3 regions of the Mucilaginibacter sp. 14171R-50 genome follow, and region 1 is predicted to be linked to each of the others. Evidence: riboswitches for the same ligand, from Rfam matches in the RefSeq annotation. Region 1 holds a riboswitch; each other region holds the start of a gene.

What was found. A riboswitch is a leader RNA that binds a small molecule or an ion and turns the genes downstream of it on or off. The one in region 1 is predicted to bind S-adenosylmethionine.
Region 2: linked by a shared signal. The riboswitch ahead of GWR56_RS00770 (peroxiredoxin) and the one ahead of GWR56_RS16865 (O-acetylhomoserine aminocarboxypropyltransferase/cysteine synthase family protein) in region 1 are both predicted to bind S-adenosylmethionine.
Region 3: linked by a shared signal. The riboswitch ahead of metH (methionine synthase) and the one ahead of GWR56_RS16865 (O-acetylhomoserine aminocarboxypropyltransferase/cysteine synthase family protein) in region 1 are both predicted to bind S-adenosylmethionine.

What each region holds. Positions count from the first base shown of each region.
Region 1 is NZ_CP048115.1:3,703,231-3,714,281, forward strand. Features, by position in the region: gene GWR56_RS16850 (glycosyltransferase family 87 protein) at 1-120, opposite strand, end outside; gene GWR56_RS16855 (homoserine dehydrogenase) at 237-1,469, opposite strand; gene metX (homoserine O-acetyltransferase) at 1,469-2,524, opposite strand; gene GWR56_RS16865 (O-acetylhomoserine aminocarboxypropyltransferase/cysteine synthase family protein) at 2,621-3,934, opposite strand; SAM riboswitch class I at 4,169-4,281, opposite strand; gene GWR56_RS16870 (PLP-dependent aspartate aminotransferase family protein) at 4,443-5,558, opposite strand; gene mqnE (aminofutalosine synthase MqnE) at 5,744-6,937, shown strand; gene GWR56_RS16880 (histidine phosphatase family protein) at 7,062-7,682, shown strand; gene GWR56_RS16885 (menaquinone biosynthetic enzyme MqnA/MqnD family protein) at 7,695-8,438, shown strand; gene GWR56_RS16890 (hypothetical protein) at 8,482-8,928, shown strand; gene GWR56_RS16895 (SDR family oxidoreductase) at 8,996-9,805, shown strand; gene GWR56_RS16900 (hypothetical protein) at 10,050-10,523, shown strand; gene GWR56_RS16905 (cold-shock protein) at 10,757-10,954, shown strand.
Region 2 is NZ_CP048115.1:176,808-187,858, forward strand. Features, by position in the region: gene GWR56_RS00745 (RidA family protein) at 1-110, shown strand, start outside; gene GWR56_RS00750 (bifunctional 2-polyprenyl-6-hydroxyphenol methylase/3-demethylubiquinol 3-O-methyltransferase UbiG) at 110-763, shown strand; gene GWR56_RS00755 (DUF5996 family protein) at 805-1,734, opposite strand; gene GWR56_RS00760 (hypothetical protein) at 1,825-2,337, shown strand; tRNA gene GWR56_RS00765 (tRNA-Cys) at 2,418-2,489, opposite strand; gene GWR56_RS00770 (peroxiredoxin) at 2,506-3,141, opposite strand; SAM riboswitch class I at 3,282-3,400, opposite strand; gene GWR56_RS00775 (SulP family inorganic anion transporter) at 3,515-5,062, opposite strand; gene GWR56_RS00780 (glycoside hydrolase family 2 TIM barrel-domain containing protein) at 5,108-6,175, opposite strand; gene GWR56_RS00785 (ATP-binding protein) at 6,613-8,094, shown strand; gene GWR56_RS00790 (response regulator) at 8,108-8,542, shown strand; gene GWR56_RS00795 (type I phosphomannose isomerase catalytic subunit) at 8,662-9,642, opposite strand; gene GWR56_RS00800 (NADP-dependent isocitrate dehydrogenase) at 9,858-11,051, opposite strand, start outside.
Region 3 is NZ_CP048115.1:834,063-845,113, reverse strand. Features, by position in the region: gene GWR56_RS03850 (S41 family peptidase) at 1-229, opposite strand, end outside; gene murQ (N-acetylmuramic acid 6-phosphate etherase) at 437-1,240, shown strand; gene GWR56_RS03840 (hypothetical protein) at 1,344-1,910, shown strand; gene GWR56_RS03835 (Bax inhibitor-1/YccA family protein) at 2,004-2,747, shown strand; SAM riboswitch class I at 2,875-2,986, shown strand; gene metH (methionine synthase) at 3,155-6,871, shown strand; gene metF (methylenetetrahydrofolate reductase [NAD(P)H]) at 6,959-7,915, shown strand; gene GWR56_RS03820 (S8 family serine peptidase) at 8,022-9,665, opposite strand; gene GWR56_RS03815 (aldehyde dehydrogenase family protein) at 9,795-11,051, opposite strand, start outside.

The sequences.
Region 1 (11,051 bases):
CGTGGTTAATTTGTTTGAGGGGTGCATAACAATATCTTTTGCTACCGCGAAAAAGCTGAGTCCGAACCAAAGCGACAGGATAAAGGTTTTGTTGAATAGAATATTTTTTAGTTTTTGCATACAAGTGGCTACAGGTTGCAATAATACGTAAAGGCGGTTATATCCAAAACAAGCCAACGCAAACAAAAAAAGAGCGCACTTGATTGTACGCTCTTTCTAAAGGCAGGGGTATATAATTAAATTACAGCTTCGTACCTTTTTTCGGCGGCCAGGCTAACGCCTGTTAATTGATCGGCAAAAGCAACAAATGCCTTACTATCCGCTATCAGCTGCTGGTTGTCAATTAGTTTTTGCAGGTTTATTTTACCAATTACGAACTTATAGCTGCCCGAGTAAAAGCGCTCGTGAATGTGTTCAAACTCCAGCGCTTCTACAAGCGCTTCGTCCTCGTAACGCAGGTAAATATTTACCTCTACGTTATTGGTAAACTGCAGGTAGTTGTCGGCTTTGGCCTTTTTATATTCGTATTGGTAATTATATCGTAAGGCCGCGATATCCGATAATACGGCCGAGCCGGTAGGATGGCCGCCCGCACCTTTACCAAAAAAGAACTGCTGATCGGCAAAAGCTGCTTGTACGGTTACACCGTTATATTCATATTCTACGTTGTATAAAAATTCCGTTTCGTTTACAAATTTTGGCATTACAAACAGGGTTACATGCCTGTCGTCGAGTTCTTTGGCAACAGGTACCAGCTTTATTTTCAGCTTTTTCTCCCGTGCGTATTGCAGATCGTTTGGCGCAAGGTTTTGTATACCGATGTTAAGCACCTGTACCGGGTCTATCACCACGCCGTAAGCATGAGCCGCGGCAATAATAAGTTTATACTTGGCATCGTACCCGCCAACATCCATAGTAGGGTCGGTTTCGGCAAAGCCAAGGTCTTGGGCCTGTTTAAGGGCAGTATTATAGTCAAGGTTCTCTAAATAACCTTTTGAAAGGATATAATTGGATGACCCGTTAAATATACCGCTAATGGAATGCAGCAACTCGTTATCGTAATATTCCTCCAGGTTGCGGATGATAGGGATACTGCCGCAAACCGCGCCTTCGTAAAGCAGCGAAGTGCCATACTGGTGCTGTAACGCTATCAGTTCGTCAAGGTACGTGGCGATCATTTTTTTGCTGGCCGATACCACATTTTTACCAGAGCTTAAGGCCCGCGATACGATCTCGAACGCGGCTTCGGTATCGTTTATCAATTCAACCACCGTATTGATCTCGGGATTGTTTAATATCTCGTCCCTGTTTGTTGTGAACAATTCTTTCGGCAGCGACCGTTCCTTTTCGGGATTTTTTATCGCGATCTTGACAATCTCGAGGTTAAGGTTCTTGGTTTTGATGATATCGTATAATCCCTGGCCTACAACTCCAAATCCGAACAGGCCTATATTTAATTTCTTACTCATTAAGCGATTTTTTGTAGTTCAATAATTTTTCCTTTTACATCTGTTTTAAAAAACGATGTGATGATATTTGTAAGGTCTTCTGTTTCAATTAAAAAGCCATCGTGCCCGTAAAACGAATCAAGTTCGGCAAAGGCCGACTTCGGAATATGCCTGAACAGGTACTGCTGTTCCTCTATAGGGAACAACACGTCAGATTTGATACCGATAACCAGCGTGCGTGCCTTGATCAGGCTAAGCGCTTTATCTATGCCATGCCTGCCACGGCCAACATTATGCGAATCCATCGCTTTTGACAGGTACCAGTAGCTGTAAGCATTAAAGCGGTTCACCAGCTTTTGCCCCTGATAGTTCTGATAGGTTGACGCTTTAAAATTATCGGTAATGGTATCGCTATCTTCCTGTTGAGTGATAGCATAGGTTTTATAGCTGCGGTAGGATAGGAGCGCAATGCTTCGCGCGGCCTTTAACCCCTTACTGCCGCCGTCAGGCGATCCGGCGTAAAAGGTACGATCGGCAGTAATGGCCAGGCGTTGCGACTCGTTAAACGCAATACCCCAGGGTGAGTGGAGTGCATTGGTCGCTATCAGTATCAGGTTTTTAATACGTTCGGGCTCAATAATGCTCCACTCGATAGCCTGCTGGCCGCCTAATGATCCGCCCAATAGTATTTCGATATGCTCAATTTCCAAATGGTCTGCAAGTATCTTATGCGCCTTAACAATATCCCTAATGGTAAACTCCGGGAATGCCAGGTAATAAGGCTGCCCTGTAGCGGGGTTAATACTTAACGGACTAACAGTGCCATAAGGCGATCCCAAAACATTGGCACAAACAATAAAATGATCCTTGGGATTAAAGTGGTCATTGGGGCCGAAAAGGCCTTTCCACCAGTCAAAAACATCGGAATTTGCAGTGAGGGCATGGCATACCCACACTACATTATCCCGGTTTTTATTGAGGTTTCCATAGGTATTAAAGCCGATCTCAAGTCCCTGTAGCTTCTGGCCGGATTCCAGTTCAAACGTTCCGGTATAGGTAAAACTTTGTGTGCTCATTTGTTACTTTTCGTTATTTCGGGAGCAGTTGCCTGAACAACCGCTCCCTGATAACATCACTTAAAAAACTAAAAAAAACTAAAAAATTCTTAAAAATTAAACGAATTCAGGTTGTTGTACTTTGGCAAATGCCTGTTCAAAATCAGCCTTAATATCATCTATATGTTCTATGCCGACGGCCACTCTTAACTGTGCCGGCGTAACCCCGGCTGATAGTTGCTCGGCGTCGCTAAGCTGCTGGTGCGTGGTTGCCGATGGCTGAATGATCAGTGTTTTAGCATCGCCCATATTGGCCAGGTGGCTCACCAGCTTTAAATTATCTATCACCTGGTTCGCCACTTCCTTACCGCCCTTTATTTCGAAAGTCAGCACCGCGCCAAAACCATTTTTCAGGTATTTTTTGGCAAGGATATGATAGGGCGAGGACTCCAGCCCCGGATAATTAACAGATGCCACCTGCGGGTGCTGCTCCAGCCATTTGGCCAGTTCAAGGGCGTTGTCGACATGGCGTTGCACCCGCAACGACAATGTTTCCAGCCCCTGTATGTTAAGCCACGAATTAAACGGCGACTGCGCAGGGCCAAAATCTCTCAGACCTTCCACACGGGCACGGATAATGAAATTGATATTGCCAAACGGGCCGTTAATGCCAAATACATCGTTAAAAATTAACCCGTGATAACCTTCGCTTGGCTCGGTAAACTGCGGGAATTTTCCGTTGCCCCAGTTATACGTGCCGCCATCTATAATAGCGCCGCCGATGCTGGTACCGTGGCCGTTTATCCACTTGGTGGTAGATTCTACAACCACATGCGCACCATGCTGCAACGGACGAAACAGGTATCCGCCCGCGGCGAAAGTGTTATCTACTATCAGCGGCAGATCGTGCTTTTTGGCTAAGGCCGCCAGCTTTTCAAAATCAGGAATGCTGAAACCGGGGTTGCCGATAGTTTCGGTATAGATGGCTTTGGTTTTACCATCGATATGTTTTTCAATGTTTTCGGCGGTATCGTCCTGGGCAAACCGCACCTCGATACCCAGGCGCTTAAACGCCACCTTAAACTGGTTGTAAGTACCTCCATACAAGAAAGGAGAGGTGACAAAGTTATCGCCAGCCTGCAGGATATTATTTAGCGCGATAAACTGGGCCCCCTGACCCGATGCTGTTGCCAAAGCTGCGATGCCGCCCTCCAGGGCTGCAATGCGCTTTTCAAAAACATCGGTAGTAGGGTTCATGATACGGGTATAGATATTACCGAACTCTTTTAGCGCAAACAGGTTCGCGCCGTGCTCGGCATTATTAAAAACGTATGAGGCAGTTTGATATAAGGGTACCGCGCGCGAGCCTGTTACAGCGTCAACTTCCTGACCGGCGTGCAGTTGCAGTGTTTCGAATTTTAAATTAGACATGTTCTGTAGATTTAAGAGGTATTGATGAAATATTACAATTACGACAGGATAAAGCTATCCTAAGCGGGTATCACGTGTTTTTTTGGGAAACAGAAAAGGGAACGTGTACTGCATCAACAGCAGCAGCAACACATACAAATACAGCCTGCAGAAAGGTTGTATACAGAAGAACCACCCGTTTGAGTTTGCGATGTGTTTTGTTGTGCTAAATAAATCAGACTATTCATGACTATTAATTTATATCCCCCGGGTAACATATTTTCCGGGACAGGAATTGGCACCTTCTACACCTTGTAGGGTTGCCAGCGGTTCATCGAGCCTGATCTCTCGCCGCTTCTTTATAAATCAAAATCCGTGTGAGGGAAAATTGATCGATTGGTATCGCTACCAAATAATGTTTCAAATATAGGGCAATAAGGTTTTAAGTTCCAAATTAAATTTTAATTTAATTGTCATTTGTCAATTATACAGCGTTCTTTAGGAACTATGATAACGGCCTGAATTAAATTTACGCCATTGCCTGCTCCAGATCGGCTATCAGGTCATCAATATGTTCTAAACCCACCGATACCCTTAAAAGGTTAAAGGGCGTTTTGGTATCAGGTCCTTCAACACTGGCGCGGTGTTCTACCAGGCTTTCAACGCCACCAAGGCTGGTGGCCTGGGTAAATATGTTAAGCGCGTTCACTACTTTTTTGGCCTCTTCCTCGCCGCCTTTCAGTGTAAACGACATCATGGCGCCGGGGCGGCTCATCTGCGCATTTACAATATCAAACTGCGGGTGCGACGGCAAACCGGGATACATCACCCGTTCTACACGCGGGTGTTTTTCAAGGTATTGCGCCAGCAGCAGGGCGTTTTGCACATGGCCGCGCATTCGGTAAGGCAAGGTTTTAATACTACGTACCAAGTAGTAACAGTCCATAGGCGAGGGCACCGCGCCGCCCATAGTTTGTACATTTTGGATCTTTTCCCACCATTGGTTTTTCTGAGCAGTAATAAGCGCCCCGCCCATTAAATCACTGTGGCCGCCAAAATACTTGGTAGAAGAGTGCATCACCACATCGGCACCCAATGCCAGCGGCTGCTGGCACAGCGGCGTGGCAAAGGTATTATCGCAAACTACCTTAATATTATACCCGCGGGCAATAGCAACCACCTTTTTTATGTCAGTAATTTTCAGCAGCGGATTAGATGGCGTTTCTATCCATATTACACCGGTATTGGGTTTAATATGGGCGTTTAAAGCATCTTCATCATTCACATCAATAAAATCAAATTCCAAAATGCCCTCAAACAACGTTTTAAGCTGGTTGCGCAGTCCGTGATACATATCGTCGGGGCAAATGATGTGTGTGCCCGGCTCAAGCGATTGAAATACCGACATACCCGCGGCATTACCTGATGAAAAAGCCGCCGCTTCAGCGCCGCCTTCTAACTGTGCCAATACATTTTCTAACGATGCGCGGTTAGGGTTTGCCGAACGGCTGTATTGATAACCCGATGAAAATCCCCCGTCTTCATCACGCTCAAACGTGGTCGACATTACGATTGGTTGTACAACAGCTTTGGATGAGGCATCGGTGTGGTTACCGGCGTGGATGGCAATAGTTTCTATTTTCATAACAGGGAATAATGTCGCCAAATTAACCAAGAAAATTCAGTTATCAATAGCGGCCGATGCAAAATGGTTCAGCATTTTCCTACTGTAACATCATTGTCATACTTGCGTGTTTAAACACGTTTCAAATTATTACGTACGTTTTAAAACTAATGCAAATTGCTACATTTGCTCAAATATTTTTCTAAATGGAAGTATCAGAAAACTTCAGGGTATTGCTGGATAACCCCCAACTTTTACCCGAGCTTAAGAACATTGCCGAGAAGGTACTTCATAACCAGCGCATCACTTTTGATGAAGGCGTTTTGCTTTACGAAAAAGCTGAACTGGGCTACCTGGGAGTACTTGCCAACTACATACGCGAACAAAAACACGGTGACAAAACTTATTTTAACCGTAACTTTCATATCGAGCCGACTAACCTTTGTGTTTACGATTGCAAATTTTGCTCGTACTCGCGCCTTATAAAACAACGTGCCGACGGGTGGGAATACACGATGCAGGAAATGCTCGACATCGTTAAAAAGTACGATGACCAGCCCGTTACCGAGGTGCATATTGTAGGCGGGGTTTTACCGCAGTACGATGTAGCTTTTTACAGCGAACTGTTCAGTAAAATAAAAGCCCACCGGCCAGATCTGCATGTAAAAGCGCTTACACCGGTAGAATATCATTACATTTTTAAAAAAGCCAAAATTGATTATGCTACAGGGATGAAGCTGATGAAGGATGCGGGCCTGGAATCGATACCGGGAGGAGGGGCGGAGATATTCCATCCGGAAGTGCGCGATTTGATAGCTAAAGATAAATGCACCGGCGACCAATGGTTGGCCATACACGAAGAGTGGCATAAATTGGGTATGCGATCTAACGCCACCATGCTTTACGGTCATATCGAAAAGTTTTACCACCGGGTTGATCATATGGAGCGTTTGCGCCAGTTGCAGGACAGGACAGGGGGTTTTCAAACCTTTATCCCGTTAAAATTCCGCAACCAGGATAACCAAATGAGCAACGTGCCCGAATCTACTGTGGTAGAAGACCTGCGCAACTACGCCATAGCGCGCATCTACCTTGATAACTTTGACCATATAAAAGCCTATTGGGCCATGATAAGCCGCACCACCGCGCAGCTATCGCTTAATTTCGGGGTTGATGATATTGATGGTACGCTTGACGATACCACCAAAATATATTCGATGGCGGGTGCCGAAGAGCAAAAACCGGCCATGAGCACAAAAGAACTGGTTGACCTGATAAAGCATGCGGGCCGTTACCCCATAGAGCGCGATACGCTTTACAATGTGATTACCGATTATAACGACTACCAGTTTGAGGAACAGGAAAAGCCGCGTTTTTATAAACTGCCGGTAATTAATTAGTTTATTGGTCTGTTGGTTCACTGGTTCATTAGCTCATTTATTCATTGGTACTTACCAATAAACAAATGAGATAGTTAGCCAAGATCCGAACCAATGAACTAATGAACATTTGAACTAATGAACAATGATTCAAAAAACATTATATATAACACGCCACGGCCAAACCGACCTTAACAAACAAGGCATTGTGCAGGGCCGCGGTCGCGATACCGATCTGAACGATGAAGGCCGCCGCCAGGCAAACCAATTTTATGAGGCTTATAAAGATGTACCTTTCGATAAAATTTATGTATCAGCTTTAAAGCGCACGCAGCAAAGCGTACAGCAATTTATTGACCTGGGCATCCCTTATCAGAAACTATCGGGCCTTGACGAGCTGGCCTGGGGCGTACACGAAGGACAAGCCGCTACGCCCGATACCAAAGCCGCGTTTTTGCAATTAATGCGCGACTGGCTGGATGGTAAGCTGGATGAAAAATTTGAGGGCGGCGAAAGCCCAAACGAGGTAAAAGAAAGACAGCTAAAGGCACTTGAAACTATCATGAGCCATCCCGAAGAAAAAACGGTGCTGATATGTATGCATGGCCGCGCGCTGCGTTTGCTGATGTGCGTACTTACCAACCAGCCGCTTACCCAAATGGATAATTTTCCGCACCAGAACCTTGTGCTGTATAAGGTTACCTACGATGGCGCCACCTTTACAATTGCAGAAGCAAACAATGCCAAACATTTAAAAAACGATTAGAGAGAACGATACGTGAATAAGATAAAAATTTCTGCCGTTAGCTACACTAACACCAAACCCTTTTTATACGGATTACAACACTCGGCGGTTAGGGACAGGATAGACCTGAGCCTGGATATGCCATCTGACTGTGCGCAAAAGTTAATTGATAACGTAGTTGATATTGGTTTAATACCCGTAGCCGCTACCTTAAGTTTACCCCAGTGGGAGATTGTATCTAACTATTGCATCGGCGCTGTGGGCGCGGTAAACTCCGTGTTCATTTTCAGCAACTGCGATATCAGGGATGTAAAGCAGATACAGCTGGATCCGGAATCGCGCAGCTCAAATAACCTGGCACTTGTGCTGCTAAAAAACTATTGGAAGGTACAGCCCGGCCTGATCAAAAACGCGCCCGATTACGCGGCATCGGCCGATGAGCATACCGCCTTTGTACAAATAGGCGACCGCACCTTTGGTAAAACAGAACGATATAAATACGTTTACGACCTTGCCGCAGAGTGGCAAAAGTTTACCGGTTTGCCGTTTGTATTTGCCGCCTGGATAGCCAACAAACCCATCCCGGCCGATTTTATTAAAGAATTTAATGAGGCTTTAAGGTATGGACTGGCGCATCGCCCCGAGCTTTTAAAAGAATTGCCTCAGCGGGCCGATTTCGACCTGCAGGATTACCTGATGCACCGTCTGGACTTTGACCTGACCGAGGATAAAAAGAAAGCTTTATATCTGTTTTTAGATTATATAAAGGGGTTATAGGGTATTAGTTGAAATGTTTATATTGAACTAAATATTTATTTTAATGCAAAGTTCAAAGGATAACGGTGGGTCATCACATATTAGATATGGACATAGCCATTATCCACGAGTCATGGATGTTATTTGCCCTTATTGTTGTAAAAAGTCAGCGCTAAAATATATTGGCATTCCGGATAATGTGGAGCATTTTTTAGATATCGATTATCAAATAAAGGACCTATTGTTTACCTGCGATCATTGTTTAAAGAGGAAAACGATTGACAATTCTAATATTAAAAACTTTGAGCTTTTTAATAAAATCGAAATCCGTGGAGAGTTGATATGGGCATGGAACTCAAACCACCTCGATTATTTAATCGAAGTACTTTCTGGTAATGAACGACCGTCTCATAAGTGGGCATTTTTCAGAACTTATATTCATAAAAAGTGGTTTGCTAAAACCAAAAATGATTCAGATATCAAAAAGCTTGAAAGACTAAGGCATAAATAGTAATAATAATTTTATTTCCTCTCAAACCATATCCATTATTTGGCATTGCTCATATAATTGATAGGATATGAAAACACAAAAAAATTTGAAGGGGCAGGTTGCCATTGTAACGGGCGCGGATAGCGGTATAGGCCAGGCGGTAGCCATTGCCATGGGGCAGGCGGGGGCTAAAGTGCTTATTAACCATATCGGCCAGCACGACAAAGCCGATGAAGTGGTTAAACAGATCACCAAAGCTGGCGGAAAGGCATTTGAGTTTCACGCCGATGTAGGCAACGAACGCGAAGTACAGGCAATGTTTGCAGCTGTTATAAAAAAGTACGGCAGGTTGGATATACTGGTAAATAACGCCGGTTTACAAAAAGACGCGAGCCTGATTGACATGACCCTTGATGACTGGAATACCGTTATCAATACCAACTTAACCGGGCAGTTTCTGTGCTCGCGCGAGGCGGCAAAATTATTTATCGAACAGGGAGCAGAGGATGGCGTTAGCTGCGCCGCCGGCAAGATCATTTGCATGAGCAGCGTGCACGAAGTTATCCCCTGGGCCGGACACGTAAACTACGCAGCCAGTAAGGGCGGCATAGGTATGTTTATGAAAAGCATAGCCCAGGAGCTGGCGCCGCACAAAATTCGTGTGGTAGGGATCAGTCCGGGAGCGATACAAACGCCCATCAACCAAGACGCCTGGGAAACGCAAAAAGCACTTGATAAACTTTTAACGCTTATCCCGTACAACCGCATTGGCCAACCCGCGGACATCGGTAAACTGGCTGTTTGGCTGGCATCAGACGATGCAGATTACATCACCGGTACCTCCATTTTTATAGATGGCGGCATGACATTGTACCCAGGCTTTGCAGATAACGGATAAAAATCGTCATTAAAACGTCACAAACAACGGTCTTCTTAATAGTAAATTAACTTAGTGTACTATTTACAATAAGCACCGGGTATTTTTATTGACATATTGTTAAAAGTACACTATCTATTTGTTGAGATTTTTTGATTTTGATTAAAAACCGAGTAATATTATCAAATATTTATAAAAATTAGCTTAAATTATAACTTTATTCAACAACAGGCTATATTTGTTGCATAATTTAAAATTTAAGCTCATGAAAAAATTATTTATATCAACCGCTATCGCAGCATTGTTCACAGTGAATGTTTTTGCTGCAAACACAGTTACCAAAACCGAAGACGGTTCTGAGAACGTATCAAACGTTGTTACTTCAAAATTCAATAATGACTTTGCACGTGCCGAAGGCGTTACCTGGAAAGTTAGCCCCAAATTTCAGAAAGCTACCTTCACCATCGACGGTGTAAAAAAATCGGCCTTTTATAACCTTAGGGGCGAGTTGATAGGCGTGACCGAGAATGTACAATTCAGGGCGCTTCCTGAAAAAGCAAGAAAAGAAATTGCTCAAAAATACGAAGGTTACTTTGCTAATGAAGTAATTAAACTTGATAACGGTGACGACAGCTTTGATTCGATCACCTATTTTGTTGATCTTAAAAGCAGTAAAGAAGAAGTTTTGGTAAGGGTTACACCATCTGCCGGTGTTTACTTCTTTCAGCAGGTAAAATAATATTACGCCTGTTTATATGGGTTTAAAAGTCATCAGCATAAGCTGATGACTTTTTTATTTAATATCATTTTTTTATTATTATTAACTTAATAATAATTTTATTTGGTTATACAATAATTTTATATATTTGATACAGATAGTTGTACGTTCTACATTGATTATTAAACCATTTTTATATTCAGTTGAATAACTACTGATCTTAACGCAATTTTTAATACGCTTATAATATTATTATGAAAACTGGAAAAGTAAAATGGTTTAACACACAAAAAGGTTACGGATTTATCATTACAGATGATGGTAAAGACCTGTTTGTTCACTTTAAAGATGTACAGGGCGGTGTAAATGCAATTAAAGACAACGACAACGTTGAATACGAAGAAGAAGAAGGACGCAAAGGCCTGCAGGCGGTAAACGTTAAAAAAGTTTAATAAACGCCCCGCCGAGATATAAACCCCTGTTTACACAAACAGGGGTTTTTTTGTGCGGATAATTTGTTTTTTACATGCATTTTATACCTTAGCCTAA
Region 2 (11,051 bases), 1.0 Mb from region 1:
ATATTAACATCCAAACGCCACCGGCCAGCACCCTGGTTGAGGTTAGTAAACTTTTCAGGGATGATATTTTGATAGAAATTGAAGCGACGGCAATAATAGAAAAGAAGTAATGGCAAACAACCTGCAGCAGCTTTACGGCAATATTGATATTTACCTGTTCGACCAGCTTTTAAAAGGGCGCTTTGATGGGTGCACAAACGTGCTGGATGTTGGCTGCGGCGGCGGGCGAAACCTCGTATACTTTCTGCAAAACGGCTATGAGGTTTATGGCATCGACCCAAATCCTGAAGCAGTGGCGCTGGTAAAAGCATTGGCTAAAGAGCTCGCTCCGGCTACTCCGCCAACAAACTTCAGCATAGGCAAGGCAGAACAACTGCCCTTTGAAGATGAAATGTTCGACCTGATAGTTTGCAGCGCAGTACTGCATTTTGCAGCCGATAGCAATCACTTCGACGCAATGCTCCGATCAATATGGCGCGCATTAAAAACCGACGGTTATTTTTTCGCGCGGCTGGCCTCTGATATTGGGATAGAAGATAAAGTGATTCCCCTGGGCAACAGCCGTTACGCCTTGCCCGATGGCTCCGAACGTTTTCTGGTGAATGAACAGGTGCTGCTGGAGTATACAGCCAACTTAGGCGGCGAGCTTTTTGAGCCGATAAAAACCACAAACGTGCAAAATTTAAGGTGCATGACGACCTGGTGTTTGCGGAAAGCTGCCACGCCTAAGTCCTCTGCAGGAGATAGGACTTTCCCTTTATAAAAACGCAACATCCGTTCATGCTTGAGCGCTTCACCGTGCAATTAACTTTTAAATCCTTGCAGATCACACTCTAACGCTCTATCCCAATTACCTGTTGTGGCGGCGGCATTATAGGTAGTTTGCAAAAACTGCATCAGGGTATCTTCGGGGTTGGCGGCTTGCTGCACCATTTCGTACATTAAAAAATATTCGCCCATTTCCTGGCTGTAAAACGCTTCGGGCGGGCTTACCTGCTGCTTGCCGTAATCTTCGGGAGTTGGGTAACAATAGGCGTAAAATGCCGGCTGGGGGAACGCCTCGCTGCCAGGCCAAAACCCGCATGAGCTAACCTCGTGTGAGTAGGCTTCCTGCATTACGTTATCGGGCATATTTGGGGCACCACCGGGATGTTTTGGCGCAGGCCTGCCGCTGAAACGGGTAACTGCTAGGTCGAACGCGCCCCAAAAGAAATGTACCGGGCTGCATTTGCCCAAAAAGCCAGCCCTGAACTCAGTAAAAACATTATGTATCCTGATAAGCGCCTGCCACAGGTTGTGCATCACCTCCCCATCGTAAGTACATGGGGTTTGGTTCTCGGCAAAGGGTATGGCAGGGTCAACCTCGTTAGGTGCGGCATAAATCTCGACATCAACACCCGCCAACCTCAGGTTAGCCATTAACTCGTTGTAGAAAGCTGCAATGGTTTCGGCGCCTAATGCCGATGAGATATTTTCGCCCGTACTGGTGGTGATATGCAGTTGATGCTTTATAAAATCAAGGTCTATCTGGAACACGCCGCCGCCGTAGGGTATGCTGCCTGTTGTTAAGCCCGTTGCGCTTACATAAAGCGTAACCTGCCACGAATGGTTTATCCATGGCATTTTTTTAAGGCGCACCTTGCCTATCATTTGCGTCCACATGTGAACGGTGGCAAGGGTATCTTTCAGGTAATGATAATCGAGCTTTGGCCAGGTGTTGGTGGTAGTATTCATACGTAAATATACAATTCAAGAAGTATAATATGTGTAATATTCTACTATTTAAATTAGCATTACTATATTTAACGACTATAAACTAACATCATGAAACTCACCTTTACGATCGCTTTAATTATTCTTGGCTTATTTGCCAAAGCGCAAAATGTTACATCAAATATTCTTATTCAAAAAATCAGGGCTAAAGCTCAAAATTATCTTAATTCTAATTCCCATTACCCTAAAAATCGGGCTGCTACAAATTGGAGTGAGGTATCTGCAGAGCATCCCCGCATTAATAAAAAAATTTTAGAAAGAACCACTTATCCGGAAATAAATGTAAAAATTGACAGCCTTTTAGCTATTGATAAATCATATCCCGGTTACCCTAACACAACAACTATTTATAAAGTGATTCATATTGTACAGGCAAAAGGCTCTACTGTATTTAAATGTTATTCGTTCCAATTTGATAACAACCTAAATATTTTACAGGTTGATGAAGGTTCTCCTCAAGAATTAATTGAGCAAAATCAAAAGCTTATGAAACAGGTAGATTTGGCTAAGAGATTGATAACAGAAATTTCTGACATGAAATTAGCCATTTTAAAGGCTAATTAAAATGCCTTGCAATAACCAAAAAAGGCGATGGACTCCTCAGCCCACCGCCCCGTCATTATAGTCAGTCAGTATAGTTTCAGACGTCGCGGGTAGATTCGAACTACCGTTAAATGGTTTTGCAGACCAACACCTATCCTCTCGGCCACGCGACTTTATCTTTCAGCCCGATTATTTATTAGGCTGCGGCGTTGTACGCAAATACGGTTTTACCTCTTTAAAACCTTTAGGGAATTTAGCCGGGATATCTTCTGTTTTGATTGATGGCAGCACCACTACATCTTCGCCATCTTTCCAATCCGCAGGGGTTGCTACGCTATGATAGGCGGTTAACTGCAGACTGTCTATCACTCTTAATATCTCCTGGAAATTACGACCGGTTGAGGCAGGGTAGCTGATGATCAGTTTTATCTTTTTATCCGGGCCTATCACAAACAGCGAGCGTACGGTAGCTGTTAGCGAGGCATTGGGGTGTATCATATCATAAGCCTGCGATATCTCGCGGTTCTCATCGCCAATAATAGGGAAGTTAACCTCAACATGCTGCGTTTCGTTGATATCCTTTATCCAACCTTTGTGCGATTCTACATTATCGGTGCTTAAGGCTACTACTTTTACATTACGCTTCGCAAACTCATCTTTAAGGGCAGCTGTTTTACCAAGTTCGGTGGTGCAAACGGGGGTATAGTCGGCCGGGTGCGAGAAAAGCACTCCCCAGCTATCGCCCAGGTATTCGTAAAAATCAATTTCGCCTTGTGATGTTTGTGCTTTAAAATTTGGGGCGTCGTCGCCAATTCGTAAACTCATGGTTTTTTTGTTTTAAGTTGATATTAATACGTAGCATAGCTATGTTTAAAAGTAGCAAAAAACTTATACAAGAAATTTAAAGGGATGCCGGCAGATGCAAGAGCATGTTTTGGATGCAAAACACGTTGGTCTTTTAAATCAGCTTATCTATCTTCGACGCTATGTGGCGAAGCAGGAATTAGCACCTTATACAAGCTAAAAGCTGTACAGGTTGCTAAGACATCATAGGGCCTTTTCCCTCTGTCTTTCTGGATAAGTATATATTTAAAGAACGATTACATCACAAAAGTAATTATAAATTCTATAATTCCTATAGACTTTATAATTTATTTTTACCCTCGGTTTTAAACATCTGAATTTCAGCAAGAAATTTTTAATTTATTCCGGCTTTTTCTGTTGCTACCCAGTAATGCGGGTCTTCCATAATATTTACATCAATAACATCAGCGGCATTTTTTAGCAGAGCGATGCAATCTTTACTCAGATGCTTTAAACGGAGTTTTTTGCCTGCCTTATGATATCGCTCTGTTAATTTGTTAAGGGCTTGAATACCCGACATATCGGCAACGCGACTGTCTTTAAAGTCTATAATCACTTCGTCAGGATCGCCGGAGATGTCAAACTTTTCAGAAAACGCCGTTGCCGATCCAAAAAATAACGGGCCGTAAATTTCGTAATGTTTGGCGCCATTACCGTCTATATATTTACGGGCGCGGATGCGTTTTGCACTTTCCCAGGCAAACACCAAGGCCGATATAATAACGCCTATCAACACAGCCAATGCAAGGTTGTGCAGCAGTATGGTTACAACAGCAACCAATATCCCCACAAATACATCTTGTTTAGGCATTTTATTAAATATCCTAAAGCTTATCCATTCAAAAGTGCCAAAGGCCACCATGATCATCACACCGGTAAGGGCAGCCATTGGCAACCTGCCTATCACAGGCGCTCCAAAAAGTATGATCAATAAAATAGTAAGCGATGCTATAATACCCGATAACCGGGCCCTTGCCCCCGCCGACAGGTTTACCAAAGTTTGCGCTATCATGGGGCAGCCGCCCATCCCAAAAAAGAAACCATTTAAAATATTGGCGCTACCCTGTGCTATACATTCGCGGTTGCCGTTGCCCCTTGTTGCGGTCATTTCATCAACCAGGTTTAAGGTTAATAACCCCTCTGTTAAGCCTACTGCTGCCATAATTAAAGCATAAGGGAAAATAATGTTGAGCGTGTGAAAGTTTAGCGGAATGGCTGGGATATGAAAAGGCGGAAAACCACCGCTGACAGACGCAATATCGCTTACTGTTTTTGTGGGGATACCAAAACCCAGCACCAAAACAAATACAATAATAATTGCCACCAGCGACGATGGTACCGCCTTGGTAATTTTTGGGAAAAGCACCACAATAGCTATGGTTAACGCCACAAGGCCGCCCATAATTAACAATGGAGCGCCGCTAAGCCAGGCCGGTTGCCCGTTAACCACCGTTTTAAATTGTTGTAGCTGCGCCATAAAAATGATTACCGCCAGGCCGTTTACAAAACCATACATAACAGGTTGCGGCACCAGGCGGATAAGCTTTGCCAGTTTAAATAAACCAATGGCGATCTGGATAACGCCTGCTAATGCCACCGCGGCAAATACATATTCTATCCCGCTGGCCTTCATTAATGCTATCAGCACTACAACCGTGGCCCCTGCCCCGCCCGAAACGAGCCCCGGCCTTCCGCCGAATATAGCCGTAACGAGCCCCATTATAAAAGCAGCGTACAAACCTACCAATGGCGGGAAGCCCGCCAATATGGCGAACGACAATGATTCGGGCATCATGGTCATGGCAACAGTAAGGCCGGCCAGTATTTCGGTTTTATAGTTAACCTTTTGTGTAAAATCAAATAGTTTAAAGCTCGCCTTCATAGCTGCAAAGCTATAAAAATGCCTGCAACCGGGCGTATTGCTGTTCTACTTTCCGTTTAGTTTTTTTATCAGCTCCACTTCTTCGGCCCTGTAAGGTGTGCCATCCTTCCGGAATATATCATGAAACCACTCTTTAGGCTCGCTGCCATCAGGCATAGGGTTATCCCAGGCGTAAATGGTGTTGGTTTTACCCATTACAAAACCCCAGTTAAGTGCGCCCACGTTCTCTTTTTTGAGCATAGGCATTACATTGGCAAATTTGCTTCCGCGGGTGCGGGCCATATATTCGGTACAGATAAGCGGTTTGCCGTGGCTTTTTAATAGTTGTATGGTTTTTAGGTGAGAGGCTTCGTCGGTATAATCGTGGTAAGTAATAATATCCGAGTTAAGGGCCTGGTAGGCATTCAATTTTTCAAAACTCCAATCCCATAAACCAGCAGATATAGGCTGATCGGGATTTACCGCCCGCGCCCAGCTAAATACCTTGCTTAATAAGTTTAGTGATGCTTCCTTTTTGCCTGAATTGCCAGGCTCGTTATACAGGTCCCATAGCAGGATGCGTTTATCGTGCTTAAAGGCAGTCATAACGTCAGTTACGTAAGCCTGCAGCATGGCGGTTTCACCGGGGTTGTTCAGGCGGTTGCCCGGGTCCTGAAGCCAGCCTGAATTGTGTACGCCAACCTTTGGCGCAGGCTGGGTACCAATTTTGGCACCGGCGTTCCAGCAGTCATCAAAAAACACAAACATGGTTTTAATGCCGTGCTTATCGGCAATGGCGAGGTACCGGGCAATACGTTTTTTAAAACCGGCTTTATCCTGCTGCCAGGCAAGGCTGTGTAAAAACACGCGCATGGTATTAAAACCAATCCCTTCGGCATAACCCAGTTCGCGGTCTATGGTTGCAGGATCAAAGGTTGATGCCTGCCACATCTCTAACTGGTTTATAGCGGTGCTGGGTATAAAATCTGCACCGGTCATCCATTTATGCTGGGCGTACCAGGCATTAGCCTTGGCTACCGACCATACTTTACCTGCAGGCGCTGTTTGTGCGGATGCGCCGGCCGTTATTGATATCAGAACAATTGTAAGCAGCTTCAAAAATTGTTTTCCCATCGTTTTAAATTTGATAGGGTTAAATATAGAAAATGATGCTGTAATTAATAATGTCAAACTCACATATAATTTAAACGGATATAAATCCGCCTAATACGCTACGGGTTTTATGAACACATTGAATAGCAATAATATTTCTTTTCAGTTATGATATTATTTCGCCGAATATTATACTATTTTTATCCGCTCAAATTTTCATAACCCTGCGGGTAAAAAACCGTATAAGACCCTTACATTGTTTAATGAGGTAATTTTCAGCGCTATAGAAATTTTGACAATAACCAATAAGCGTTGAAAAGCCCGGATGGCAAGCAATAAAAAATATTTAAGACTGCGGGTTTAATACAACTTTTGGTTTTAATTATAACAGAATTGCGCTTTTGGCATATATTTTATTAGGCCATGTGGTAATTATAGATTAGTGATTAAAGTGTAAAATGAGTTTTTCTGACGGTCATAAGTTTTCTGGCGAAAGCATAGCTCATATTGCGCGTATAATTGACAACATACATTTAGGCATTTGGGAGTATAACACCGATACCCGGCAGGTTAAATGGTCGCCGGGGTTTTATACTGCGTTGGGGTATAAACCGGGCGAGATAGAATGCTCATACAATTACTTTTTTGAACATCTGCTATATTACCACGATAAACAGGCCTTCTTAGCCTCAACCTATCATACAAGGCTTGGCAATTCGCCGGTTGTGCATATCAGGCTGCTTACCAAACAAAATGGTTATCAATGGTTTGAAAGTACCACTCAAAAACATGATACCGCAGACGGACCGGTGATATACGGCGTACTTAGCAATATTAATGTGCTTAAAGTAAGCGAGACAAAGGTTGCTGAAAAAGAACTTAAGTGCGCCGAAATTGGACGTATAGCCAAAATTGGCAGCTGGGAAATCGATGCCGCTACAATGGCGTTGAGGTTTTCGAAAGAGACATACAACATTTTTGAGCTGGATGCACAGCCCCAAATCACGGTACCCGAAGCCATCAGTTTTTTTGAACCTCAATATCGCCAGGTGCTTACAGCAGCTATCGAAAACGCTATAAAATATTCCAAGCCTTATGATATTGAGGTGTTATTTAAAACCGCCAGGAATAACGTAATATGGGTACGGTGCAAGGGCGTGCCCGTGCTTGATGATTATGGCAATTGCATTATTCTAAGGGGCATCTTCCAGGATATCGACAGCATCAAAAAGAAGGGCATCACGCTGCAATCATCTTTAAATTTGTTAGACGACCAAAACAAGCGGCTGCAAAACTTTGCTTATATTGTATCGCATAACCTGCGTTCGCACGCGGGAAACCTTAAGTTTATGGTAAACCTGTTTGAAGAATCGCACCTGCAGGACGACCGTACCGAAATATTCTCGCACATCAAAACCATTAGCGAAAGCCTGAGCGCCACCATGGGGCATTTAGATGAGATAGTTAAAATACAATCAGAAATCAGCAAGGGAAGGAAGGTTATTGATTTTGAGACCATATACAACAACGTTGAATCGGTATTACATACCAATATTGCCAATTCCGGTGCTCAGATCAATATTGATTTTGCCGGCTGTCCGCAAATAGATTATATACCCGCTTACCTGGAAAGCATTTTTCAGAACCTGCTTACCAACGCTATAAAATATAAGCATCCCGATCGTAACCCGGTTATAAATATTAACACCCACAAAATTGGGCGCGAGGTTTACCTGGTGTTTGAAGATAATGGGATTGGCATTGACCTGAAACGTTATGGCGACGAGCTTTTTGGCATGTACAAAACGTTTCACCATAATCAGGACGCTAAGGGCATAGGGCTTTTTATTACGCGGAACCAGGTAGAAGCCCTGGGCGGAAGCATACAGGTAGACAGCGCCGTAAACGTTGGCACAAAATTTACTATAAAGCTGGTATAACTAATACCCTTTAATGAATACCGAAAACAAAATTGTGACAGCCGGAATTGTTGATGATGATGAAATTTTCACTTACGGTTTTAAAAAATTAATAGCTATAAGGCGCTTATTTGACAAAATACTGCATTTTAACAATGGCAAAGAAGCTATTGATTATTTAACAGATCCGCAAAATAGCAACCATTTACCTGACGTTTTATTTGTAGATATTAACATGCCGGTGATGAACGGCTGGGAATTTAACGCTGCTTTTGAGGAAATAAAATCTCAACTGGGAAAAAATATCACAATTTACACGATCAGTTCGTCGGTTGATCTGGGCGATATCAAGCGCGCCAAAAATAACCCGCTGATTGCTGATTATCTTTTAAAACCTATTGACGAGTTATACCTGGCCGAGATAGCAAGAAAACTGCAAAACCCGACCGATATGGAACGCTATAATTGATCAGGATTACACCGATTGACAGTCGATTGCACAAATAATAAATAAATAAATAAAAAGACCGGGCTCAAATTAACCCGGTCTTTTTATATCGATGAAGTAAAAGGAACCCGTGAAATCTGTTATTCTATATAACTCTCTAAAATTTTAAAGCCCGATGTGGTTTTAAGCTCTACTTTACCGATGGTTTTTGGCAACAGTATGCATTCGCCCATTTTTACCGGGTAAGCCAGGCCATCGTATTTGATGGTGTATTCGCCGCCTATACAAACATGTATCACAAACGAATCTAAGTTCGAATAATCTTTATCAAGGCCGTGGGTATAATCAAGCATGTTAGTAGTAAAGTACGGGCAGGTTACCAAATGCACATCCTCGTTTTTATGCGGGGTATAAAGCGTTTTATATTCCGGGTAATGTTTGTAATCAATTGCTGCCAGGGCCTCTTCGGTATGCAGCTCGCGCTTGTTGCCCTTGTCGTCTACCCGGTCAAAATCGTAAATGCGGTAGGTAATATCAGATGTTTGCTGTATTTCGGCAATCAATAAACCTTTGCCAATGGTATGCACACGGCCCGCCGGTAAAAAGAAAACATCACCAGCCTTTACATCTTCCCGGTTAAGGATATCCATAATATGGCCGCTGTTTAAAGCTTCCACATATTCCTTTTCGGTCATTTCGCGGTTAAAGCCGGCTATCAGGCTGCTGCCCGGGTCGGCTTCTATCACGTACCACATTTCGGTTTTACCAAACGAGTTATGGCGTTTTTTGGCCAGTTCGTCGTTAGGATGAACCTGTACGCTCAGGTCATCATTCGCATCAATAAATTTAACCAGCAAGGGGAATATGTTACCAAAGTGCTTGTAAACCTTCTCACCTACCAATTCGCCCTGGTATTTTTCCAGCAAGTCGGCAAGCGACTGTCCCTTTAGCTCTCCGCTATCTACAACCGAAACATCCGACTTTACGCCCGAGATCTCCCAGGTTTCGCCGCAGTTTGGCAAATTGCCAATGTTTTTATGCAGGTAAGTTTCAATCTTATGGCCTCCCCATATTTTATCTTTAAATATGGTTTTAAATTTTAGCGGATATAATGCTGACATGGTAGTATATATTAATGCGGCTAAGTTAGGGATTTTGAAGGAGCAAAAATAGAAGTGTTCACGTTCACTGTCGTGAACACCCGTGAACGCTCGTGAACACTTCATAGTCAAGCGTTTAAAAATAGTGGTGACACAACGGCGTCACTACTATTCGAAAAATAAGGCATAAAAAAACCTGCTCTAAAAGAGCAGGCTTCATACTTTTATCGGGCTTTTTACTTACCCAACTTCGCTTTTAAATTCTCGTTAATAGCTTCCAAAAATTCTTCGGTGTACAGGTAATCGGTACCATGCTCAACCTTTGGTTTTATGGTGATAGCCAAATCTTTGGTCATTTTGCCGCTTTCTACCGTTTCAATGCAAACTTCCTCTAAAGTTTTGCAGAAGTTAACCAGTTCCTGGTTATTATCCAGCAATCCGCGGAACTCCAAACCGCGTGTCCATGCAAAGATAGAAGCGATAGGGTTGGTTGAGGTCGGGCGGCCTGCCTGGTGCTCGCGATAGTGGCGTGTTACCGTACCGTGCGCGGCTTCGGCTTCCATTACGGTGCCATCTGGCGTAACCAGCGTAGACGTCATTAATCCTAACGAGCCAAAGCCCTGTGCAACCGTATCAGATTGTACGTCGCCATCGTAGTTTTTACAAGCCCAAACAAAGTTACCATTCCATTTAAGGGCCGATGCAACCATGTCGTCAATTAAGCGGTGCTCGTAAGTGATACCTGCTTCAGTAAACTTGGTTTTATAATCGGCCTGGTATATCTCTTCAAATATATCTTTAAAACGCCCGTCGTATTTTTTAAGGATGGTGTTTTTGGTAGACAGGTATAAAGGCCAGCCTTTCATCAGCGCCTGGTTAAAACAGGCATGTGCAAACCCACGGATAGATTCGTCGGTATTGTACATAGTAAGGGCAACGCCATCACCTTTAAAGTTATATACTTCAAATGACTGCTCTGTACCCCCATCTTCGGGCGTAAACGTTACTGTTAGTTTACCTTTTCCTTTGGTTACAAAATCAGTAGCCCGGTACTGATCGCCAAAAGCGTGGCGGCCAATGCATATTGGAGCTGTCCAGTTAGGTACCAGGCGGGGTACGTTTGCCATAACGATAGGCTCGCGGAAAACCGTGCCATCTAAGATATTACGAATAGTTCCGTTTGGCGACTTCCACATTTGTTTAAGGTTGAACTCCTTTACACGCTGCTCGTCAGGCGTAATGGTAGCACACTTTATACCTACGCCATATTTTAAAATAGCATGAGCGGCATCAACAGTAACCTGGTCATCGGTTTCATCACGGTATTCGATACCTAAGTCGTAATATTTTATATCCAGGTCAAGGTAAGGGATGATCAGTTTATCTTTTATGAACTTCCAGATTATGCGGGTCATTTCATCGCCATCCAG
Region 3 (11,051 bases), 1.7 Mb from region 1:
GGCTTTGCAGCATATCGTTAACCGTTGCGCCCTCTACACTGTCCGTATTAACAGAGTCGACATACTTGGTGCTTACAAGATCAAGCACACGGGATATTTTATCGGGCCCCGAAAAATTAAGGCCTATCCTTCGCCCCCCAATGTTATCACCGGTAATAAGTATCCCAATTGCAATACCTATCAATATTAAAATTACCGTCCTGAAGATAATGCCCGCAATTCTTTTCATCTATATTTAGCCATTGCAAATTTAATAAATAGCAGCTATTGCCTATAATTAATATCGGCTTCTTTGCTTTGATGTTTTTTATTCAATTTTGTTAAAATTTATTAACTGTAGCCTCACCTGAATCTTCTCCAAAGGAGAGGACTTATTCGTCGCATTATAAACCCTCTCCCTGGAGAGGACAGGGTGAAACTATTTTATTGCCAAAACATGGAAATAAACACCGAAAAAGACTCCAACTACAACGGGCTTGAAAGCATGCCGGTAGCGGAGCTGCTTCAAAACATTAATAACGAAGATAAAACCGTGCCATTAGCGGTTGAAAAAGCGTTACCCCAAATAGAAAAACTGGTAACAGTTGTTGCCCAACGCATACGCAACGGCGGAAGGTTATTTTACATTGGCGCGGGCACCAGCGGCCGCCTGGGCGTTGTTGATGCCTCTGAATGCCCGCCCACATTTGGTGTGCCGTTTGATTGGGTGGTTGGCATTATAGCGGGCGGCGATACGGCCATACGCAAGGCTGTTGAATTTGCCGAAGATGACCGTGAACAGGCCTGGAAAGATCTGCAGGAATTTAATATCACCGGCAAGGATGTAGTAGTGGGCATTGCGGCATCGGGCACTACGCCCTATGTTATTGGCGGGTTAAAAATGGCTAAAGAGCATGGCGTTGCCACAGGCTGCATAGTTTGTAATGCAGGCAGCCCCGTAGCTGCTGCGGCCGAATACCCCGTTGAAGTGGTTACCGGGCCCGAATTTGTTACCGGCAGCACCCGCATGAAGGCAGGCACCGCCCAAAAACTGGTATTAAATATGCTCAGCACAAGTGTAATGATACAATTGGGCCGCGTAAAGGGTAATAAAATGGTGGATATGCAGTTATCCAATAATAAATTGGTACACCGCGGCACCCGTATGGTAATGGCCGAAACGGGCTTGCCTGAAGAAGAAGCCGCTGAACTATTAAAGAAACATGGCAGTGTGCGCAAGGCGGTGGATAGTTTAAAATAGATGTGCAAATGAACAGGATTAGATGTGCAGATATGCAAATATGCAGATGTGCAAATGAGGAAAATAAAAAAGTCTCCCTGGCGGGGGGAGGTTGGAGGGGGTTATGCACGAAATAGAACCATATTACCGCTGGCGCGATGATTATGTAGCATCTGAGGATGAGTATTCGCCTTTTTATGCTACCGAGTACAGCGAGTTTGAATTTGATAAGCAGGTATATAATTATTTGCTGCACCCGCAGTGGGATTCTTTTGGGTCGAATACGTTGTACCTGAAGGTATTGTTTGTTGATTACGATCGGGGTTACAGCATCATCGAGTTTATTGGCGAATGGAACGACGCCATTAACAATGATATTATGCTGATGAAACGCGAACTTTTTGACCTGATGGTTGACCAGGGCATAAACAAATTTATACTGATAGGCGAGAATGTGCTTAACTTTCACTTCTCTGACGACAGCTATTACGAAGAGTGGTTCCAGGAGGTTGAAGATGGCTGGATAGCTGGCATAAACTTCCGCGACCATGTGATATCCGAGTTTAAACACAGCAACATTGATTATTACATCAATTTTGGCGGTCAGCTTGATGACCTTCACTGGAGGGCATTGAAGCCACTGCAAATGTTTAAAAAAGTAGAGGAGCAGTTAACTAAAAGATTAACTTAGAATTCACAGCCAATTGTAACCTTTTTAACCGCTACAACTTTTTCAATCATTACATCGTTTTTATTATATTCGTACAAATAATTTCTGAAATACATGGAAACCAAAACCGATAATTTTGAATACGTTTACGATAACGTAAGTTACGTAGAAAACCCTGAAGCATCCCGCAGGTTCATTGCTAATGTATTTGTTTGGATGTTTGTTGCCCTGGGCATATCGTCTGTATGTACCTATGCCTTTTCTTTTATCCCCGAACTATCGGGCTTGCTACGCGACACTGAAACAGGGCAGAATAATATCTTTGGCACCATCACTATGTTCGCGCCACTGATATTTGTAATTATACTGGCCCGAGGCCTTAACAAACTAAGTGTTTTTGCCACTATTTTAATGTTCCTGGCTTTTTCGGCTATAATGGGTATAAGCCTTAGTTATATTTTTTACATATACTCATTCGGCACAATTTCAACAGCATTTATAACTGCTGCTATTGTTTTTGGCGTAATGGCTATTGGCGGTTACACCACACAACAGGACCTTACCAAATTCGGCTCTATCCTGATCATGTTGCTGATAGGTGGTATTGTTGCTACGATACTAAATCTATTTATTTTCCGCAGCAGCAGTTTTGACCTATTGATAAGCTATATACTTGTAGCCGTATTTGTGGGCTTAACCGCTTATGATGTACAAAAACTGAAACGTATTGGCGCAGGCATTGAGTATGGCGATTCTACAGCTAAAAAGACAGCTATAATGGGTGCGCTAACTTTGTACCTTGATTTTGTTAACCTGTTCCTGTTATTATTGCGCATATTTGGTGGTAACAGAAGATAATCGGATATCATAAATAAAATTGAAAAGCCGTTTGCTGTAAGCAGGCGGCTTTTTTGTTTGTCCGCTTTGAAAGCCTTGGTGTAATTAATACGCTTGCACTTTACAACATTATTATTCATATTTGTACCGCTTATGGAGAAAGACGGAGGGATTAGACCCTGCGATGTCTTAGCAACCTGTTACTTAACAAGGTGCTACATTCTACTCCGGTTAAAAGAATAACCGGGGACAGATAAGTGAAAGTCAATTTAACACCCGACTTTTCGAGTAAGCTGCACTTAGATTTGAGATATTAGATGTGAGATTTGAGAAAGCTCCGCTTCTCAGCACGGCAATAATATTTTGATAGATAATGGAAATTAGTTTCCTATCTCACATCTCATATCTCCTGTCTCACATCTCAACAAATGGACATTAGAAAAGAACTACAGAAGCGTATATTGGTTATTGACGGAGCTATGGGTACCATGATACAGCGGTACGAGCTCACCGAGCAGGATTTTCGCGGGGAGCGTTTCCGCGACCATGCATCCGACCTTAAGGGAAATAACGACCTGTTGAATATCACCCGCCCGGATGTTATCAGGGCTATCCATGCCGAATATTTAGATGCCGGTGCGGATATCATCGAGACAAATACTTTTAGCACACAACGCATATCCCTGGCCGATTATCACCTGGAGGAGCTTGATTATGAATTGAGTTACGAGGGTGCCCGCATTGCGCGTGAAGTAGCTGACGAATATACGAAGCGCGACCCTTCAAAACCGCGCTTTGTAGCCGGAGCCGTAGGTCCCACAAACCGTACCGCATCGCTGTCGCCCGATGTGAACGATCCGGGTTACCGCGCCGTTACCTTTGACGACCTTGCCGAGGCCTATTATACGCAGGTACGCGGCCTGGTTGATGGCGGCTCGGACCTGTTATTGGTTGAAACTATATTTGATACCCTGAACGCCAAAGCGGCTTTGTTCGCTATCGACAGGTATAAAAACGAATGCCGGGCAGCCGGTAAAGATTACCCCGCCTTTAGGGAAACTGGCGGCGTTATGATATCGGGTACCATTACCGACGCCTCCGGCCGTACCTTGTCGGGCCAAACGGTAGAGGCGTTCTGGAACTCTATCAGTCACGCGCACCTCCTATCAGTAGGGTTAAACTGTGCTTTGGGCGCCCGCGAAATGAGGCCCCACTTAGAGGAACTGTCTGAAAAGGCAGGTGTGTTCATCTCGGCCTATCCCAATGCGGGGCTGCCAAACGAATTTGGCGCTTACGATGAGACCCCGCACGAAACCGCTCACCAGGTTGATGATTTTATGAAGGCAGGCCTGGTAAATATTGTTGGCGGTTGCTGTGGCACCACGCCCGAGCATATTAAGTGTATTGCCGATAAGGCCGCTAAATACTCACCAAGGCAGATACCCGAAATTAAGCCCTACCTGCGCCTAAGCGGACTGGAAGCCGTAACGCTTACGCCCGAAACCAACTTTGTGAACATTGGTGAGCGTACCAATATCACCGGGTCGCCTAAGTTTTCGAAGCTTATCCTGGCCGAAGATTACGAGGCAGCCCTGAGCGTAGCGTTGCAACAGGTAGAAGGCGGCGCGCAGGTGATCGATATCAACATGGACGAGGGGATGATCGACTCGGAAGCGGTGATGGTAAAATTCCTGAACCTGGTTGCCAGCGAACCGGATATTGCCAGGCTGCCTATCATGATCGATTCCTCCAAATGGACGGTTATTGAGGCTGGATTAAAATGCTTACAGGGCAAGGGTATCGTCAACTCCATCTCGTTAAAAGAAGGCGAGGAAAAATTTAAAGAATACGCCCGCAAAATATTAAGCTATGGTGCTGCAACAGTAGTAATGGCCTTTGATGAAACCGGCCAGGCCGATTCATTGGAACGCCGTAAAGAGATCTGCGAACGCAGTTATCGCATACTGGTTGATGAAGTAGGTTTCCCTCCGCAGGATATCATCTTCGATCCCAACATCCTGACCGTAGCCACCGGGCTTGAAGAGCATAACAACTATGCAGTAGATTTTATTGAAGCTACCCGCTGGATAAAACAAAACCTGCCGCTGGCTAAAGTAAGCGGTGGGGTAAGTAATATATCGTTCTCGTTCCGGGGTAATAACGTGGTGCGTGAGGCTATGCACTCTGCATTCCTCTACCATGCCATTAAGGCCGGGTTGGATATGGGTATAGTAAACGCCGGGATGCTGGAAGTTTACGAGGAGATACCGAAAGACCTGCTTGAGCTTGTGGAAGACGTTTTACTAAACCGCCGCGAAGATGCCACCGAGCGTTTGGTTGAGTTTGCCGATACCATTAAAAGCAAAGGTAAAGAAGTGGTGCGCGATGAAGAGTGGCGCAAAGGGACGGTAGAACAGCGCCTGTCGCACGCGCTGGTAAAAGGCATTATCGAGTACCTGGATGATGACGTAGAAGAAGCCCGCCAGAAATTTGCCAAGCCCTTAGAGGTTATTGAAGGCCCGCTGATGGATGGCATGAACGTGGTAGGCGACCTGTTTGGCGCCGGTAAAATGTTTTTGCCGCAGGTGGTAAAATCGGCCCGGGTAATGAAAAAGGCGGTGGCTTACCTGCTGCCCTTCATTGAACAGGAAAAACAACGCGTTATTGATGCCGGTGAGGATAGCAGCGGCAGTCGTGCTAATGCGGGCAAGGTATTAATGGCCACCGTAAAAGGCGATGTGCACGATATTGGTAAAAATATAGTAGGCGTGGTACTGGCCTGTAACAACTTTGAGGTGATAGACCTCGGGGTAATGGTACCGGCCCAAAAGATAATTGAAGAAGCTAAAAAACACGAGGTGGATATCATCGGTCTTAGCGGTCTGATTACCCCATCGCTTGATGAGATGGTACATTTTGCCAAAGAGATGGAGCGCGAAGGCTTTACCATTCCGCTGATCATTGGCGGGGCGACTACCTCGCGCATCCACGCGGCAGTAAAGGTAGCGCCGCATTACTCGGGCGGGGTTATTCATGTGCTGGATGCATCGCGCAGCGTAACGGTTTGCAGCAGCCTGCTAAACCGCGATACCCGCGAAGGTTATATACAGGGCATAAAAGACGAATATGCCAAAGCCCGCGAAGCCCATGCTAACAAAAAAAGCGATAAGCGTTTTGTAAGCATTGAGCAGGCACGTGAGCAAAGGTTTCAGATAGACCTGAAAACCGTAGCGCACGCGCCCACATTTACCGGTATTAAAGCATTTGAAAACTTCCCGCTGGAAGAGCTGGTGCCTTATATCGATTGGACGCCGTTCTTTCATACCTGGGAGTTACGGGGCAGCTACCCTAAAATATTTGCCGATAAGTTTGTAGGCGACGAAGCCAAAAAGCTTTTTGACGACGCGCAGGCATTGTTGAAGAAAATCGTTGACGAAAAATTGCTGCGCGCGAGCGGTGTTATAGGCTTCTGGCCGGCAAACAGCGTCGGCGACGATATTGAACTTTACACAGACGATACCCGCGGGCATTTGCTTACGCGTATTCATACGCTTCGCCAGCAAAACGAAAAGGTGAAAGGCGAACCATATTATGCCTTGTCGGATTTTATCGCTCCGAAAGAAAGCGGTGTGGCCGATTATTTTGGAGGCTTCGCGGTGACCGCCGGACTTGGCTGCGACGAGCTGGTGGCCGTGTTTGAGGCAGATCATGACGATTACAACAGCATTATGGCCAAGGCCATTGCCGACCGCTTTGCAGAAGCTTTTGCCGAAAAAATGCACGAACTGGTACGAAAGGAATACTGGGGTTACGCAGGGACCGAACAACTGGGTGCCGAAGAACTGATCAAAGAAGAATACCAGGGCATCCGCCCGGCACCGGGGTACCCCGCCTGCCCGGACCATACCGAGAAAACCACTTTGTTTGAGCTATTAAAGGCGGAGGATAACGCCCACATGCACCTTACCGAAAGCCTGGCCATGATGCCGGCCGCATCAGTAAGCGGGTTTTATTTCGCGCACCCACAGGCAAGGTATTTTGGTTTGAACAAGATAAGTAAAGACCAGGTTGAGGATTATGCAAGGCGCAAAAATATGTCAGTAGATACAGTTGAACGCTGGCTCGGGCCGAATTTGAATTATTAACCCCCCAACCCCCTAAAGGGGAGCAGGAGGGCATTTTATAATTATAAACTTTACAATAAATTCCCCCTTTAGGGGGTTAGGGGGCTCATGAAGATTACCGAACATATAAAAAACGCCAACGGCAAAACACTATTTTCTTTTGAACTGATCCCGCCATTAAAGGGGCAGAGCATCCAGGGCATTTACGATGCTATCGACCCGCTGATGGAGTTTAAGCCGCCGTTTATTGATGTTACCTCGCTGCGCGAGGATTACATATATAAAGAACACGAAACCGGTTTGCTGGAGAAACTTGCCTACCGCAAGCGCCCCGGCACTATTGCCATTTGCGCGGCTATCATGAATAAGTACAAGGTAGATACCGTTCCGCATTTACTTTGCGGCGGGTTTACCAAAGATGAAACGGAGAACGGCCTGATAGACCTGCAATTTTTAGGTATCGATAATGTGTTGGTGCTGCGCGGTGACGCCCGCCGTGGCGATGCCTCTTTTGTTCCCACACCAAACGGGCATTGCTACGCTACCGACCTGCTTCAGCAGGTAGTGAACATGAACAACGGTGTGTACCTGCACGAGCATTACGAAGGCATTATGAAGACGGATTTTTGCATAGGTGTTGCAGGCTACCCCGAAAAGCACTTTGAAGCGCCAAACCTGAAAACCGATTTTAAATACCTGAAGCAAAAAATAGATATGGGGGCGAACTTCATTGTTACCCAAATGTTTTTCGACAATCAGAAATATTTTGATTTTGTGAACAACTGCCGGGCTGTGGGTATCAATGTACCTATCATACCGGGGCTTAAGCCTATTACCACATCAAAGCAATTGGTTAACCTGTCTAAAACCTTCCATATCGATATCCCGGAAGCATTAAGCGATGCCATACACGATTGCAAGGAAGAAAAGCATGTAAAAGATATCGGTATAGAGTGGATGATAGACCAGTGTAAAGAGCTGGTTAAATTTGGCGCGCCCGTACTGCATTTTTACACTATGGGTAATCCGGGGCCAACTAAAAGGATAGCGGAAGCGATATTTTAGGTAAAAATATTCTCGTGACAAGTGGCAGCTAACATAGGATGACATTATAATAAAAAGGAAAGGCCTGACTATCAGTCAGGCCTTTCCTTTTTATCGGGAGACTAAGTTATATCCCTTCGGGCTTCAGTTTTGATGCGGCAACTAATGCCTTGTAAGCATTTACTATGCCCCCGGTTTTCGAAAGTGTTGTAAAATCAACCTTTTCGGTTTCGCTTCCGGGCTTTAAAACCATCGTTCCGGTTAACGGCGTTGCCGATTCCAATATCACTTGTTTTACCTGTTTGGCGCTTAAGTTTGGATAATACTCCAACACTAGCGCAGCTATACCCGCCGTAATTGGCGAAGCAAAGCTGGTGCCGTCGGCGGTGTTAAATTCGGCATCCATATTTACCGATGTTACCTTAACACCGGGTGCAAATACATCTACATTTTTTTTACCATAATTGCTAAAATCGCCGGCAAGGTTGGCGTTCAGCCTGTCGGCAGATGCGCCAACGCTTATCACGTTATCCGCGTCAACGCCCGATCCATCCTCAAATATATCGTTCGGGTATTCCGGCTTGGCATCCATGTCTGAATTATCATTGCCTGATGCCTGTACCAGCAACACATTTTTCGCGGCAGCATATTTAAAAGCTTCGTCGACCCAGGCCTTATGGGGCGATAATTTTTTACCAAAACTCATGTTAATGATCTTTGCGCCGTTATCAACCGCGTAGTGTATAGCGTTAGCGATATCCTTATCATACTCGTCGCCATTTGGCACCGCTTTAATAGCCATTATCCTTACATTGTCGGCCACGCCGTCAATACCGTATTTGTTACCGCGTACAGCGCCAATAAGGCCCGCTACACCGGTACCGTGTTCGGCATCCGGAAATTTAAGCAGATTGCTGCCATACGGTTTGCCATCCCTTACGTCGGGGTTATCGCCTACAATATTTTTGCGGGCGTCAAGGTCGGGGTTAATGTCGTTATTTAATTTTGCCAGGTATTCACTTAACTCTTTAATGATGCCGGCGTTAGTTTGGTCGCCGCCTTGCTGCTCAAAAACCGATATCCAAACCGCCTTGCTTTTGCTTACCGTATCGCTGGCGGTGGTAATTTTTGCCAGGTCGGCCTTTTTGAACGACGCGCCCGCGCTTAAGCTAAGCGCTTTTTTGATATAACCACTGGTGGCCATCAGGGCGTTCATTACCGGCTGTAGCTGCTGCGTTTCGGTTTTGGCTTTATTTACCGTGGCATCATGAGTAAGCTTTACTTTTTCCCAGTAAGCAAACTCTTTTTCGCTGCCGGCAGGGGCGGTGGTAAGGTTAATGTATTTATCCTTAAGCCGGTTATACTCCCGTACCTCCTCGGTAGTTTCGGTAAAATCGCATTTGCCGCCCGGGCCGCCTAAAAAGTTCCAGCCGTGTATATCATCCACATAACCATTCTTATCATCATCAATGCCGTTACCGGGTATCTCTTTTGTATTTACCCACAATACAGGCTTTAGGTCGGCCTGGGCGGTATCAATACCGCTATCAATAGTAGCTACAACTACAGTTTTGCTTTTTTTGCCTTTTACAAACTGATACGCCTGGTTTAGGCTGATACCGAAATAACCATCCGTTTTAAGATCAAGCAAGTGCCAGTTTTTCGGCGGGTCGGCGGGCGCTTTTTGAGCTACCTGTGCTGTAGCGGTAAAACCTGTTAACACGGCCGCGCTCAGTAACAGGGCCGAAATACTTTTGAAAACTTTGTACATATTTAATGGTCGTATTTTAATTTAATATCACACACCGAATGCTCAATTTTGAATAGTAAAGTGCTAATTTTTAATTTAGATATTCAAAATTCACTATTGATATTGTTGCATGGTGTTCCGTTATTGCTTTTACAGGTCAAATTTAATGCCCTGCGCTAATGGCAACGTTTTAGAATAGTTTATAGTATTGGTTTGGCGCCTCATATAAACTTTCCAAGCATCCGAGCCGCTCTCGCGGCCGCCGCCGGTTTCTTTTTCGCCGCCAAATGCGCCGCCTATCTCCGCGCCTGACGTACCGATGTTAACATTCGCTATACCGCAATCAGATCCCAAGCACGACAGGAACCTCTCGGCCTCGCGCAAATTAGTTGTCATAATAGCCGACGATAAACCCTGCGGCACACCATTCTGCAGCGCAATAGCCTCGTCTATATCCTTGTATTTTATCAGATACAATATCGGCGCGAATGTTTCGTGCTGTACAATTTTAAAATGATTCTCAACCTCGGCAATGCAGGGCTTTACATAACAGCCGGATGAGTAAGCCGCACCCTCCAGTTTGCCGCCTTCAACAACAAACCTGCCGCCTTCGGCCTTGCATTTCTCTATAGAATCGAGATATGAGGCTACCGCGTCCTGATCGATCAGCGGGCCCATGTGGTTGTTCTCATCCAGCGGGTCGCCAATTTTTATCTGGCTGTAGGCGTTAACTAACTTTTGTTTAAAAGCCTCGTAAACGCTCTCGTGAATGATCAGTCTGCGGGTGCTGGTACAGCGTTGCCCGGCAGTGCCTACCGCGCCAAACACCGCGCCAATGAGCGACATATCCAGGTCGGCATTTTCTGTGATGATGATGGCGTTGTTGCCGCCAAGCTCTAACAGGCTTTTGCCTAAGCGTGCGCCAACCGCAGCGCCAACTGCCTTGCCCATACGGGTAGAGCCGGTAGCCGATACCAGCGGCACACGGGTATCGTTGCTCATCAGCTCGCCAATGTTGCGGTCGCCTATAACCAGGCAGCTTACGCCTTCATCAATATTATTACGCTTAAAAACTTCCTGTGCAATGTGCTGGCAGGCAATAGCCGTTAAAGGTGTTTTTTCGGAGGGTTTCCAAACGCAAACATCGCCGCAAACCCAGGCCAGCATGGCGTTCCAGCTCCATACCGCTACCGGGAAGTTAAATGCCGATATCACGCCAACAATTCCCAAGGGGTGGTATTGCTCGTACATACGGTGTTCGGGCCGTTCGCTGTGCATAGTTAAACCATAAAGCTGGCGACTAAGCCCAACGGCAAAATCGCATATATCTATCATTTCCTGCACCTCGCCGTAGCCTTCCTGCAGGCTTTTGCCCATTTCGTAAGATACTAGGGTGCCCAGCTGCTT